DNA from 3 places in the Brevibacillus sp. NPDC058079 genome. Region 1 is predicted to be linked to each of the others. Evidence: predicted binding sites of a transcription regulator. Region 1 holds the regulator's gene; each other region holds the start of a gene.
What was found. Region 1 encodes CtsR, which represses protease genes until heat stress. Its sites were predicted from a motif close to ATGGTCAATAAAGGTCAAACA; they were not measured.
Positions count from the first base shown of each region.

Region 2: the regulator CtsR is predicted to act here: its motif matches at 2,612-2,632, upstream of clpP (ATP-dependent Clp endopeptidase proteolytic subunit ClpP).
Region 3: the regulator CtsR is predicted to act here: its motif matches at 2,434-2,454, upstream of ACFVS2_RS16500 (ATP-dependent Clp protease ATP-binding subunit).

Region 1 is NZ_JBHVSO010000021.1:96-4,658, reverse strand. Features, by position in the region: gene ACFVS2_RS32340 (ATP-dependent Clp protease ATP-binding subunit) at 1-169, opposite strand, end outside; gene mcsB (protein-arginine kinase McsB) at 236-1,309, opposite strand; gene mcsA (protein-arginine kinase activator protein McsA) at 1,329-1,847, opposite strand; gene ACFVS2_RS32325 (CtsR family transcriptional regulator) at 1,864-2,328, opposite strand; gene ACFVS2_RS32320 (HAD hydrolase-like protein) at 2,517-3,203, opposite strand; gene ACFVS2_RS32315 (MGDG synthase family glycosyltransferase) at 3,233-4,354, opposite strand.
Region 2 is NZ_JBHVSO010000011.1:6,125-10,687, reverse strand. Features, by position in the region: gene ACFVS2_RS27035 (branched-chain amino acid ABC transporter substrate-binding protein) at 183-1,418, opposite strand; gene ACFVS2_RS27030 (copper amine oxidase N-terminal domain-containing protein) at 1,636-2,103, opposite strand; gene ACFVS2_RS27025 (hypothetical protein) at 2,319-2,540, shown strand; gene clpP (ATP-dependent Clp endopeptidase proteolytic subunit ClpP) at 2,672-3,274, shown strand; gene ACFVS2_RS27015 (H-type small acid-soluble spore protein) at 3,389-3,574, opposite strand; gene ACFVS2_RS27010 (hypothetical protein) at 3,585-3,767, opposite strand; gene ACFVS2_RS27005 (HPr family phosphocarrier protein) at 3,896-4,153, opposite strand; gene whiA (DNA-binding protein WhiA) at 4,203-4,563, opposite strand, start outside.
Region 3 is NZ_JBHVSO010000005.1:125,321-129,883, forward strand. Features, by position in the region: gene rbsK (ribokinase) at 1-389, shown strand, start outside; gene ACFVS2_RS16490 (TetR/AcrR family transcriptional regulator) at 576-1,172, shown strand; gene ACFVS2_RS16495 (MFS transporter) at 1,237-2,376, shown strand; gene ACFVS2_RS16500 (ATP-dependent Clp protease ATP-binding subunit) at 2,495-4,563, shown strand, end outside.

The DNA.
Region 1 (4,563 bases):
GGCCAAGCCCAAGTGATTGCAGTGCCTTTGCCGCAATCCCTTCGCCTTCTCGAATAAGTCCCAGTAGCACATGCTCTGTCCCAATATCTTTGTGTCCGAGACGAACCGCCTCTTCCAGGGCAAGCGCCAGTACTTTTTGTGCTCGTTCTGTAAAACGTCCAAACATCATATCGTACACCTCCGTATAACCGTGTTTTTTCTCTATATGGTTAACAATTGCGTGATACCATTACGATTACTCTTGTGATTCTACTACGCGCAGACGCTCTCGGATCAGCCTTGCCCTTCTTTCGTCGCGTTGGTCCGGAGTGAGCTTTTGTCCAGCGTGGTGCTGTAAGAACCCTGGCTGTGTCGTGACCAACAGTTCGTTTAGGACGAGCGGAGATACATTCGGAATGATGCCTAGATCAATTCCCAGACGTACATCGGACAGGCGTTGAGCCGCTTCCTTGGACTCTACCGTACGGGCGTACATCAAGATGCCATACGACCGAAAAATCCGATCCTCCAAAGAAACCCGTGTATGCTCCAGCAAATAAGTACGTGCCACACGCTCTTGCTCAATAATCTGTCTGGCTACGCCGTAGAGATTGGAAAGGATATCCGATTCAGACATCCCCAGTGTGACCTGATTGGATAACTGAAAAAGATTCCCTAGAGCTTCGCTGCCCTCTCCGTAAATTCCTCTAACGACTAGACCAACTTGATTAATTGCCTGTAAAATTCTGCTGATCTGCTGCGTCATCACCAGAGCTGGCAAGTGCAGCATCACAGATGCACGAATTCCCGTACCCACATTGGTTGGGCAGCTTGTAAGATATCCTCGAGTTTCGTCGAAAGCGTAGTTCAAGCTTTTCTCAAAAATGTCGTCTATCTTCGTACCTATTTCCCATGCCTCGTTCAAACGAAACCCGGGTAATAGTACCTGTATTCGAATGTGGTCTTCTTCATTAACCATAATGCTGACAGACTCATCATCACGAAGTAATACCGCACCTTTGCGAGATTCCTCTGCCAGGTGAGGGCTAATCAGATGCTTTTCTACGAGCACCCTTTTTTCTAACGGATTAATTTGGTCCATATGGATGACCTGAAGCTGATGCCTTTTGCGCATTGCCTCCGAATCGCTTACTTCCGTTACCTTTCTGACGACTTCCTCGCCCTGCGAGTCCGTTGCCAATAACGGAAAGGGGTGCTGGCGCAGGTTACGGGCGATACGCAGCCGTGTACTAATGACAATGTCGGAATCAGGACCTTCTCCTTTCATCCAATTGCTCCACGGGTTTTGCATAAACTGCTTTTGGGACATAACCAGCTAACCTCCCTTGCTACGATTGGGCCATTTTTTGTTCCAATGCTCGAATTCGATCGCGCATTTCTGCTGCCTTCTCGAACTCTTCACTGGCGACATGACTTTGCAGCGCTTGCTTTAGTTGCTCCAGCTCTTTACGGATCTTCAGTTTGCCACCGGTCCGCTCTGGTACTTTTCCACTATGCTGTGTGTTTCCATGAATTCGGCGGAAAAGGGGGTCCAGTCGATCACCCAAAAAGGTGTAGCAATCACTACAGCCAAATCGGCCGCTTTTACTAAATTGAGAATATGTGAGTCCACATGTTTCGCATTGAAGCGGCTTATTCGTTGCCGTTTCGCGTCCATTCTTTTGCATGGGATCAAATTTTAAAAGTCCTGACAGGAGATTGTTGATGCTGAAGTTGTGAAAGCCGGTAAAGACGTCCCCTTTTTCATGAGCACATTGCTCGCAAATATGGTATTCGGTTTTTTCGCCATTGACGATTTTCGTCAAATGAAGTGTCGCCGGTCGTTTTCCGCATTCCTCACAGTTCATAACATCATACCTCCTCTTACTTCAACAAGATTGCTGCGATCATCTGCTTTAAAATATTTGCCCGCAAACGATCCCGCAATTCAGCTTCTAGCGTCAATACGTTTCGCGAGGTAGCGATTTTCATCAAGGTGGCTTCTCTGATGTTGACTAATCCTTCCTCAAATAGTCTTTCTACGATCGCATTTCCCACGCTCTGACTGATGCTCTCACCAATTAGTTCTTCTGTTAGCAATTGCTGCAAGCGTGCTTTGCTGACAATCTGCACCTTGCGTATGCGAATATACCCGCCGCCCCCGCGCTTACTCTCTACAATGTATCCTTTTTGAACGGTAAAGCGCGTATTGATGACGTAGTTGATCTGAGACGGCACACATTGAAAATGGTCGGCAAGCTCACTACGCTGAATCTCGATCGATCCATTGGGACTGTTTGTAATGATGCCTTTTAAGTGATGTTCAATGATGTCCGAGATGTTACGCAAGTCATCGCCTCCTATTCCTCTGTGTATGTTCTTATGAGGTTACCTATTGACTTTGACTATCTTTGACGTTAATTATAATGGGTTTAATGCGTGCCCGCAAGTGTCCCTTACACATTCTAGTGTGGGCAAAAGAGGGTCGCTTGAAACTTGGACATGATCAACAAAAAAACCACTCCCTGAGGAATGGTTTATGTTTGTTCTTGTGTATTGGTGTCGATTGCTGGCAAATGATTCAGTAGCTGAGAGAAGCTGGTGATGATGACATCTGCCCCATCAAGCTCGCCTGGTTTCGCAAAACCAAAGTCGCATCCAATGGTAAATAAACCGTTTGTCTTGCCTGCTTCCACGTCGGAGTGACGATCTCCTACCATGATGGCCTGCCCGATTTTGTAATCAGACAACAATTTTGCAACTAGGTCATTTTTGGAATGCGTGCGGAAACGGCCAGCTGAGTACAGATCGGTCATCAGCGGCTTTAACTCGTATTCCTGACAAATGGCATCGATGTACTCTTCCTGCCCATTGCTTGCTACAAACAAAGCAAATCCTTTCTCACGCAGCGTTTCCAAGGTTGATTTTACATCCGGATATAGCTCGGTCACTCTTTCTTTGAGTAACTGGATTTCATTGTCTAGCAAGAAGGCGTCGGCTGAGCGAATGGCTTCCTCACTCGCGCCCGGCAGTAATTTGTCCCAGATTTGCTCGATCGTCATTCCCAGTACATTGATCAGTTCACGTTCGTCGGGGGTTTCCCCTTGCCATAGCCCTTTTTGACGAAGCTGGTCAAACGTTCGAATAAATGCGGGGGTCGACAGCTTTTCTGTTTGTAGTAACGTGCCATCCATATCAAATAATATGGCGAATGGTACAGTCATGGGTTCCTCCATTTTGTCTGGCTAGGCAGCTATTCTACTTCTCCTGGCAACATATTCATATCATCCATGATGAACTCGGTAATTCGTTGTGCAGCATCTGGCTTTGAGATTTTCTGTCCCATTCTACGCATATAATCCACCTTGGACGGGCTATGCAATAGTTCATCGATAAAGTAAATCAATTGCTCTGACAGATTCGCATGTACCGCACATCCATTATTGAGCAAAAAGTGGCTGTTCCTCTCTTCCTGTCCAGGCAGAGGATTGTAAACAATCATGGGTACCCGTTTACTCATTACTTCAGCTGATGTAAGTCCGCCTGATTTGGTGACAATTAAATCAGCTGTCTCCAAGTATTCGTGGAAGTTATTGATGAATTTTAGTGGAACGACTTCATGTCGATACGTACGATTTATCACTTTATTGTACAGCTTGTCGTTTGTCCCTGTTAACACAAAGGTTTTCAGAGGAATGTTAATCTCTTCTAGCCCATCTAATACCTTTTCCATCGAGCCAAGACCCAATCCACCCCCTGAAAGAATAATGCTCTTTTGTCCAGGAGCGAGGCCCAGCTTTTCCCGAATCAGTTCGGGTTCCAATGGCAAACTGAATTTTTTCATGATGGGAATGCCCATCGGAATGAATTTTTGATGGTCCTGTCGATAAACGTCTAACAGGTAATACAGTTGTTCATGGCCGATAAAGTAATAATTGATATGGTGATTAATCCATGAAGGATGGATGGTATAGTCAGTAATGATCGTATAGATTGGTTCCTTCCAATCATTTCTTCCTTTCAGTACGGAAAGCATACAGCTTGCAAACGGATGCGTAGCAATAAAGGCATCAGGCTGTACACTGTTGATCAGCTTTTTCAGTTTGTTTGCCAATAATTTATTCATCAGCACATTCATATCGAAGAAACGGGTTTTTTCTGTATTATGGTAAATTCTTCCCCACATCTTAGGTGACAGCCTTAACAGATTCATATAGCTTTCCAGCAAAATCTTGTGAAAGGTGGGGCTAATATATTCCAACGTATCGATGATCATTGATGTGCAACCATTCTCAGCCAAGCTTTCTTGCATGGCTCGCGCTGCCTGGTTGTGTCCGTTACCGATGGAAGCGGAAAAGATTAGAATTTTTTTCATGAACGATTCTCCTTCATAACCTCGCCTACTCCAACGCCTGGATCAGGTACCTTCTCATGTTAGTCTACCCCAAGACCCGTCTGCAAGAGGGAACTTGTCGGTCATTCGGCCTAACTTATCGACAAAATAATCGCGAGTTTGTCTTTTTGCTATAAAAACGAAAAACCTCCTTACCCATTCTGGGGTAAAGAGGTTGGTTTCATTCCCTG
Region 2 (4,563 bases), on a different contig from region 1:
TGTTTATTCAGGTTACGATCTCTTTCGGACTTTTGCTTTTGGGTGCCTTGCGTCTTGCTGCTGTGTCCTTGGTTGCCGCCATTCTTCGTATTACGATTGTTTGACATCAGAATCCCTTCCTTTTCATTCTGGTATTCATGCCAAACGTAGTATGTCCCAAATAGCTTATTCATAATGAAGAATTACTTCGCTTCACCCATAAATACTTTCTTTCCATCCTCATACTTGTACACGTATACGGAAGCAAAGTCGTTGTCGCCTTTATCATTGAATGTTACGTTAACGAATTTGCCTTTGTAATCTTTGGTTTTATGAACAGCTTCCAGCACTTGTTCACGAGTTGGCTTTTTGCCGCCGTTTGCTTTGATCGCTTCTTCCAAACCGTTCAGCATAACACCCATGGAGTCATAACCAAACGAAGTGAAGATCCCTACTTTGTTGCCAGTCGCGCTCTCGAAGTCTGTGATCCATTTCTTACCGTCTTCCGTAGCACCAATATCGCCAACAGTAGAAGTAAAGACTACGTTATTCGCATTTTCCGCACCAGCAATTTTCACCATGTCAGCGGAGTCGTAGCCATCGCCGCCCATGAAGACACCTTTGAAGCCTTTTTCACGTGCTTGCTTCACGATGATCCCTGCATCAGAGTAATATCCACCGAAGTAGATCATCTCTGGATTTTTCGCAAGGATTTGGGTGATGATCGCACTATAATCCTTCTCGCCTGCTGTTACCCCTTCAAAGCCGAGAACTTGTACGCCGTCTTTTTCAAATTGCTTTTTCACTTCTTCCGCAAGACCTTGTCCATAAGCAGCCTTGTCATGCATAACAAAAGCCGTTTTTACATTCAACTGATTTTTGGCAAAAATAGCTGCCTTGGAGCCTTGTTGATCATCACGCGCACAAATGCGGTGTACGATCTTCTTACCTTGCTCAGTCAAATCTGATCCCGTTGCAGAAGGAGATACCATTACGAGCTTCTCTTGCTCGTATTGCGCTGCTGCTGTAATCGAAGCACCTGTTGTAGCATGGCCAACTACTCCGACTACGTCAGGATTTGAAATCAACATTTGTGCGACTGCTACCCCTTGTTTCGGGTCAGCTTGGTCATCTTGCGCGGACAATTCAACATCAAAGCCAAGTGCTTTAAATGCCTCCTTTTTTTCTTTCAATGCATATTCAGCACCAGCTTTTGCAGTGCTTCCGTAGTCAGAGTACTGACCAGACATCGGACCAACTACAGCAATCACGAGCTTCTCAGTAGCCCCGCTTGCACCGCCCGTGCTTCCTCCGCTATTGTTGCTCGGCTGTGGTGTCGCGCTTTGTCCACCAGTCCCCGTACCTCCACCACAGCCCGCGAGCAATGTACTCAGAGCAAATGTTGCAGCCAGTATCGACAATGATTTCTGTTTTTTCATAGGAAAGCTTCCCCCTCTTTATTTATGAGCAAACTATGAATCACAATCTTATTGTAGGATATTTTAGAAAATTTGCAATAGAAATGATTAAAAGAAGAATCAATCAAAAAACCTCTATCGCTGTCTGCTAATAGAGGCGTACACGTGGTGTATTGAGGCAAATAGCCACTTCTACGCATAGAAGTGGCTATCTTGATGAGAAGTATCTCATTGATTATTAGGAATTAATTGGAATACTCAGCTTGTAAGTGAGCGTTTTTGCATCGTACTCTACTTTTGCACCCAATTCTTGGGCAATGAATACGAGAGGAACGAGCACTGCTCCGGTCACTGGACGTGGCGGATTTGCTACACTGGTTTCTTTGCCGTTTTTATAAGCAAAGTTTTTGTTTTCGTACATACGCAGAGCGTAGTGGTTGTCTTTGGCAACCAGCAGAGATTTGGTCGTGCTATCCCATGCTGCAGAACCACCCAAAGCAATCGCCAATGTGCTCGCATTTACATACGCAACACCATTTTCAGTAACGATTTCTTGTGGGAATGGGAACTCCTTGCCGTTTAGCTGAACCTTGATTTTTTGTTGCTGTACAGGAGCAGGAGCAGTTTGGGCAAACGCAGCCGTTGCCGCTACACTTCCTGTTAGAAGAGCCGCTGTCAGCATCATTGTTGAAAACTTGCGAAGCATAATAAACACCCCTTAAATATCATGAAATGAATTCCAATTTTGTAAAGTTCGACACGAATCAACTTTTTCCTTCTTTTTTATTCCATACATTTCCTATGTAATTCTCTCCCCAAACATGACAAGACTAGGAAAAAAAATAAATATCCCACGAACAAACGTTTTTGTGCACAACCTGTGTATAACATTGTGGATAACTTTCGAAAGTGAGGCTTACCATGGCAGGGGAACGTTTTTTTCTCATTTATCAAGAGGCCAGTGACGAAGAATGCTTATTGACCATTGAACCGTATAAAGACCAACAGGAGCTGGCGGAAGCCATCAATCAGCTGCAAGCCAAACAAGTCGATGAATATACGATCATCAAGGGAAAAAAGATGAAAGCCACGTTGAAACTCGCCGTCGATTTGGCCGAGGCCGATGAGAATTCCAAGGAATGAATGTTTTCTTTTTTGAGTACGTTTATACAGAGGGAAATTGGCAAACATGGTAGTGAGGGCACGCACTTATGTGTTTGACCTTCATTGACCTTTTGTGTATGATATTGTTACAAAGAGAGGAGGAAGACTAGATGCATATGAATTTAATTCCAACCGTCATTGAACAGACGAACCGCGGGGAACGTGCTTATGATATTTATTCCCGCCTGCTCAAAGACCGCATCATCTTTCTGGGAACCCCAATCAACGACACCGTAGCCAATATCGTTGTGGCACAGTTGTTGTTCCTTCAGGCGGAAGATCCGGAGAAAGACATTCACTTGTACATAAACAGCCCAGGCGGTTCTATTACTGCTGGTATGGCGATTTACGATACTATGCACTTCATCAAGCCAGATGTATCCACCATTTGTATCGGAATGGCTGCTTCGATGGGAGCATTCCTGCTGGCTGCTGGGGCAAAAGGCAAACGCTTTGCTCTGCCAAACAGTGAAGTCATGATCCACCAACCATTGGGTGGAGCTCAAGGACAAGCGAGCGACATTGAGATTGCCGCAAAGCGTATTTTGAAGATGCGTGATCATCTCAACACCATCCTGGCTGAACGCACTGGACAGCCTTTGGAGCGCATCCAAAAGGATACCGATCGCGACAACTTCCTCTCTGCCGCAGAAGCAGTAGAGTACGGACTGATTGACAAAGTCATTACTTCCGAATCGTCTTCCAAAAAATAAGAGATATGTAGTAAAAAAAGAAGCACTCGTGCCTGGACTACGGGCCGAGTGTTTTTTTGTATGCCGAGCAAACCCCAAGAGGCTTCCCTTGGTTTGCTCGGCCTTTTCGATGGATCATTGTGATACTTCCATTAACTGACTGACATAGACCGTCCGGCTATGCCCTGGATTTTTTTCATCATGCACACGTGCTTTTGACGTTTTTTCGTCTACAGCATCGATCCAAACGGCTTGTCCTTCGTACTCTACCTTGATATGGTCGTCGGAGCTCATGATGGCTTGCGCTCTCGTTACATTCATAAGCGGCTCCCTATTGCTCATCTTCAATGGCTTGCTTGGCTGACGACGCCCCTGTCATCGTGTCTACAGTCGTTTCTTCAATCAGTCCGTTTTGGTCGGAAACAACTCCGCCCCCCAGCCCCTCATTTACCATCCGATCAATGTCCATATCATAACAATCGCGGCCTTCGTAACACTTGTCACGGTTACTCATGTGTCATTCCTCCTTCATGCAATATACATGGTTAGAAATGCCCTGCCCGAAGTGAATTGATACATAATCATCAAGATGACCAACAAAAAAAGACACCTCCCTACAAGGGAAAAGTGTCTCTCGTAACTCTATTCTTCCTTGCTTACCAGATTCGTAAGGCTGGTGACTGCCTGGGAGGCATCCGGCCCTTCTGCCAAAATGGTAATTTCCGTTCCAGAGCTGATTGCGAGGCTCATGATACCCATGATGCTTTTCGCATTGACCTTCTTGTTGCCTTTTTCTACGAATACTTCCGATGCAAAACGGTTAGCCTCCTGTACGAAAAAGGCTGCTGGACGAGCTTGCAAACCGGTCTTTAAGTGAACCACGACCTGCTGTTGAACCATGAATGGACCTCCTCACTTGTAGACTATTATCCTTTAGTATAACATGCATCTACATCGAAATATTTTGTTTTTCTCGTATTTTGTCAGCGATTTCGTTAATTTTTCGCAAGCGGTGGTTAATGCCCGATTTGCTCACTACTCCGCTTGGCACCATCTCACCCAATTCTTTCAAATTGATGTCAGGATGAGCCACTCGAAGCTCCGCGACCTCTCGCAGACGTTTTGGCAAATTCTCCAATCCCATCTCTTGATCGATGAGCTGAATATTTTCCATTTGTCTGGTGGCTGCATTCACCGTTTTGTTTATGTTGGCGATTTCGCAATTGTGTAAACGGTTTACCGAGTTCCGCATGTCCTTTACGATTCGGACGTCCTCGAAATACAGAAGCGCCTGATGAGCTCCAATCAAG
Region 3 (4,563 bases), on a different contig from region 1:
TAACCCATGTACATACCTTAACCCCAAATGAAACAGAGCTTTCTATTCTCACAGGAATGCCTGTATCTACGATAGACGAAGTGCATGCCGCAGCCCAAAAGCTTTTGTCTGGGGGACCAAAGCGCGTCATCGTGACGTTGGGGGAAAAGGGCGCTCTCATAGTAACCGCCGATGAGGCGACCCATATCCCGGCTTTCCGCGTAGAGCCAGTGGATACAACTGCGGCAGGCGATTCCTTTACAGCAGCTTTTGCGGTTGGGATCACACAAGGAATGACAGAAACGGAAGCGGCCACTTTCGCCAGCAAAGTAGCAGCGATTGTCGTGACAAGGAACGGTGCTCAACCATCCCTGCCTACTTTCGATGAAGTACAAGCATACTCTTTTTAATGATGGAGAGGGATGGAGAAGATTTAGAGACGATATAATCAATGATCAAGCCTATTTTGAGAGGTGATTTTCAAAATGGGCTTTTTCTATAGGCATGGTTTACAGTTGCGGATATTTCATTTATTGACCGGACGGTACATAATGTGTAAGATTTCCATAACAGTTGGAAACGAAAGGAGGATTCCGTTGAGCAAACGCGGCAGACCTCGTGATTTTGATTACACTTCGATTGTAGATGTGGCCATGAAAACATTTTGGTCAAAAGGCTACAATGGTTGTTCGACGCATGATTTATGCAGCGATACTGGACTAGGTAAAGGCAGCTTGTACAATACGTTTGGCAGCAAACAGGACCTTTATCTAGCGGTGGTGGAACACTATCACGATACTGGGATTCGTGAACAGCGGGCATTATTGGAAAGTCCGGGTTCCGTGAAAGAACGGTTGCAAAATTTTTTAGCTTGGGCATTAGTGGAAGACTTTGAATCAACGAATCCAAAGGGATGTTTGCTGATCAATGCGGGATTGGAACGGGCAAAAGACGATCCCAAGATTGAAGAAATAGTCTCCAGACATGTTGAGCTTCTAAAGCAAACCGTGGAAAAAGTGATGGAGGAAGGCTTGCGAACGGGCGAAATCTCCAAAAAACGATCTGCTTTGGATTTGGCTAGCCTATTTTTAAGCAGTTACTACGGCTTCCGTGTGTTGAATACATCCACACAGAATCGGAGATTGGCTGAACAAATCATGAATGGCACCATGGAATCTATCTTCGGCGCGTAATGCGCTCTTTTTTTGAGTTATTTTTGTACCGATTGTTACAATAATGAGTAAGGAGTGTTCCTTCATGCCGTCAATGATTTATTTGTTAGCGGTAGCGATTTTTGCGATGACGACTTCTGAATTTATGGTGGCCGGGATGATGAATGAGCTTGCCGATGATTTCGGTGTATCGATCCCCTCCATCGGGTATTTCATTACGGCGTATGCGGGTGCAATGGTGATAGGAGGTCCCATCCTAACAGCAACTCTTTTGCATATTCGCCGAAAGCAAGGGCTGCTTTCTTTGGTTGCCGTCTTCTTTCTTGGCCAATCGCTGGGAGCAATGGCTTGGAGTTACGAGTCGATGATGCTTGCACGTATCATAACGGGTATTGCTTCATCCGCAGCGTTTGGCATCTCCGTCAGTATTTCAGCTAGCTTGGTTCCCCCTCATTCACGAGGAAAGGCAGCTTCGATTGTTTTGGCAGGCCTAATGATTGCCACTGTCATCGGACTCCCTCTGACAACCGTGATTGCACAATATTTCGGCTGGAGAATGAGCTTTTGGGCTGTTGCAGTAGTCGTATTGCTATCGGGGATTTTGATTCAATGGTTGCTCCCTTCCTCCGCACAAAAGGACCAGATGAACGGAAAGGATGAGCTTTCAAGTTTTCAAAATCCGCACCTTTGGGCCGCGTATGCAACGAGTATGCTGATCATTGGCGGTACCTTCGCAGCGTTTAGTTATTTTACTCCGATTCTTACGGATGTAACGGCATTTTCGGATGCGAGTATCCCGTATTTGCTCGCCCTTTATGGGATAGCGACCGTGATCGGAAATATCGTGATTGGCAGACTTGCTGATCGTTTTACCATGCGAATCCTTGTAACGGGATTAAGCATACTCTTAGCGGCATTGGTTCTGTTTGCCGTAGGCGCCGAAAATCAATGGATTGCTGTGCTGTCCATTGTTCTGATTGGCTTGACGGGTGTAGCGATGAATCCGGCCATGATCGCACGAGTGATGAATACAGCAGGCAGTGGGACGATGGTAAACACTGTGCATACTTCCTTTATTACATTGGGTGTTGCCATTGGTTCTTCCTTAGGCGGGATCGGGATCAGTAGTGGCTATGGGCTTGTTTCACCATTGTGGGTAGGCGCTTGTTTAGCTGTTATAGGGTTACTTTCAATCGTTCCCTATCTGCAAAAGAGCAAAGTGTAAAAAACCATACAATCCCTCTTGAAAGTCAAAGAAGGTCAAACTATAATAAGGTCAACGAAGGTCAGGAAAGGTCAAAGATCTTCTGAATTCCAAAACAACGCTTTTGGGGGGATTGAATATGCATTGTGAAATCTGCAAACAACGAGAAGCAACTGTGACTGTTCATATACGCTTACAAAATCAGCAACAAAAATACGATCTGTGCCAGGATTGCAAAACAAAGCTGACCAACAAAATGGGAGTGGGCATGGGCTTTAGCCCTTTCTCCTCCTTCTCAGGACTGGATGAGTTCCTGCAAGGCTTTGCCCAAGGCCGGGTGAACCCGGGCAAATCTTCCGGCCAACCTCAGCCACAAGCACCAGAGCGTGGTGGAGGCATCCTCGATGACCTGGGTCGTAATCTAAACGATGCGGCACGTGCCGGACTGATAGACCCTGTGATTGGACGCGAACAGGAAATTGAGCGTGTCATTGAGATTTTGAACCGACGGAACAAAAACAATCCGGTTCTGATCGGGGAGCCAGGGGTCGGGAAGACGGCGATTGCGGAGGGCCTCGCCCTGCGTATTACGGAAGGGCAAGTACCGACCAAGCTGAAAAACAAGCAGGTGTACATTTTAGATGTCGCCTCTCTAGTTGCAGGGACGGGAATTCGCGGACAGTTCGAGGAAAAAATGAAGCAAGTGATTGCCGAGCTGCAAAAACGCAAAAACGTCATCCTGTTTGTGGATGAGATTCATCTCTTGGTGGGAGCAGGCTCTGCGGAAGGATCCATGGATGCAGGGAACATCCTGAAGCCTGCACTGGCTCGCGGTGAGTTGCAGCTGATTGGGGCAACTACGTTAAAAGAGTATCGCGTGATTGAAAAAGACGCTGCTCTGGAGCGCCGCCTACAGCCAGTCATGGTCAAGGAACCAACCGTAGAACAAGCGATCGAGATTTTAAAGGGATTGCGTCCAAAATACGAAGCATTCCACCAAGTCGTTTACTCGGATGATGTCATCCGTGCCTCCGTGGAACACTCCCATCGTTACATCCAGGATCGATTCTTGCCTGACAAGGCGATTGATCTCATGGATGAAGTGGGCTCGCGCTTGAACCTGAGATCCTCCGCAGTTGATACGGTAGGGCTACATGAGCGGCTGGCGCAAATCAATCAGGAGAAAAAGGAAGCGACAGAGCAAGAGGCATACGAACGAGCTGCCCGTTTGAGAGACGAGGAAGCGGGCATTTTAGAGAAGCTGGATCAGATCGAGGGCAAGGAACAACGCGTACAGGTTGACGTCACGGACATCCAAGCCTTGATCGAGCAAAAGACTGGGATTCCTGTTACCAAGCTGCAAAGTGATGAGCAGATGAAAATGAAAAACCTAGCAGCTCATTTGGAAGCAAAAGTCATTGGTCAATCCGAGGCGGTCACACAAGTAGCGAAGGCGATTCGTCGCAGTCGTGCAGGTCTGAAACCGAAAAACAGACCGATTGCTTCCTTCCTGTTCGTCGGTCCGACAGGCGTAGGGAAGACAGAGCTGTCCAAAGCATTAGCAGAGGAGCTGTTTGGTACTCGTGATTCCATGATCCGCCTCGATATGAGTGAGTACATGGAGAAGCACTCGGTATCCAAATTGATCGGTTCTCCTCCTGGTTACGTCGGTCATGAAGAAGCAGGTCAGCTGACAGAGCGCGTACGCCGCAACCCGTACAGCATTATCCTGCTGGATGAGATCGAAAAAGCACACCCGGACGTGATGCACATGTTCCTACAAATTCTGGAGGATGGTCGTCTGACAGACAGTCAGGGTCGTACGGTGAATTTTAAGGAGACAGTCATCATTGCGACGAGCAATGCCGGTGTGAGCGAGCGTAAAATCTCCGTTGGCTTTGGAGCAAAAGCGCCCGAGCCTGCCACTGTGCTGGATTCTTTGGGAGCGTACTTCAAGCCGGAGTTCCTGAATCGCTTCGACTCAATCATTTCCTTTGCCCATCTGGAAAAACAGGATTTGGTCAAAATCGTCGATCTGCTACTGCAAGATGTAAGGGGCAATCTGTCTGAGCAAGGAATGGAGATCAGCGTGACAGATGCCGCAAAAGAAAAGCTGGCTGAGCTGGGCTACAACCCTTCCTTCGGGGCACGTCCATTGCGTCGCGTGATTCAGCAATATGTCGAAGATGGCATTGCGGATCTGGTGAT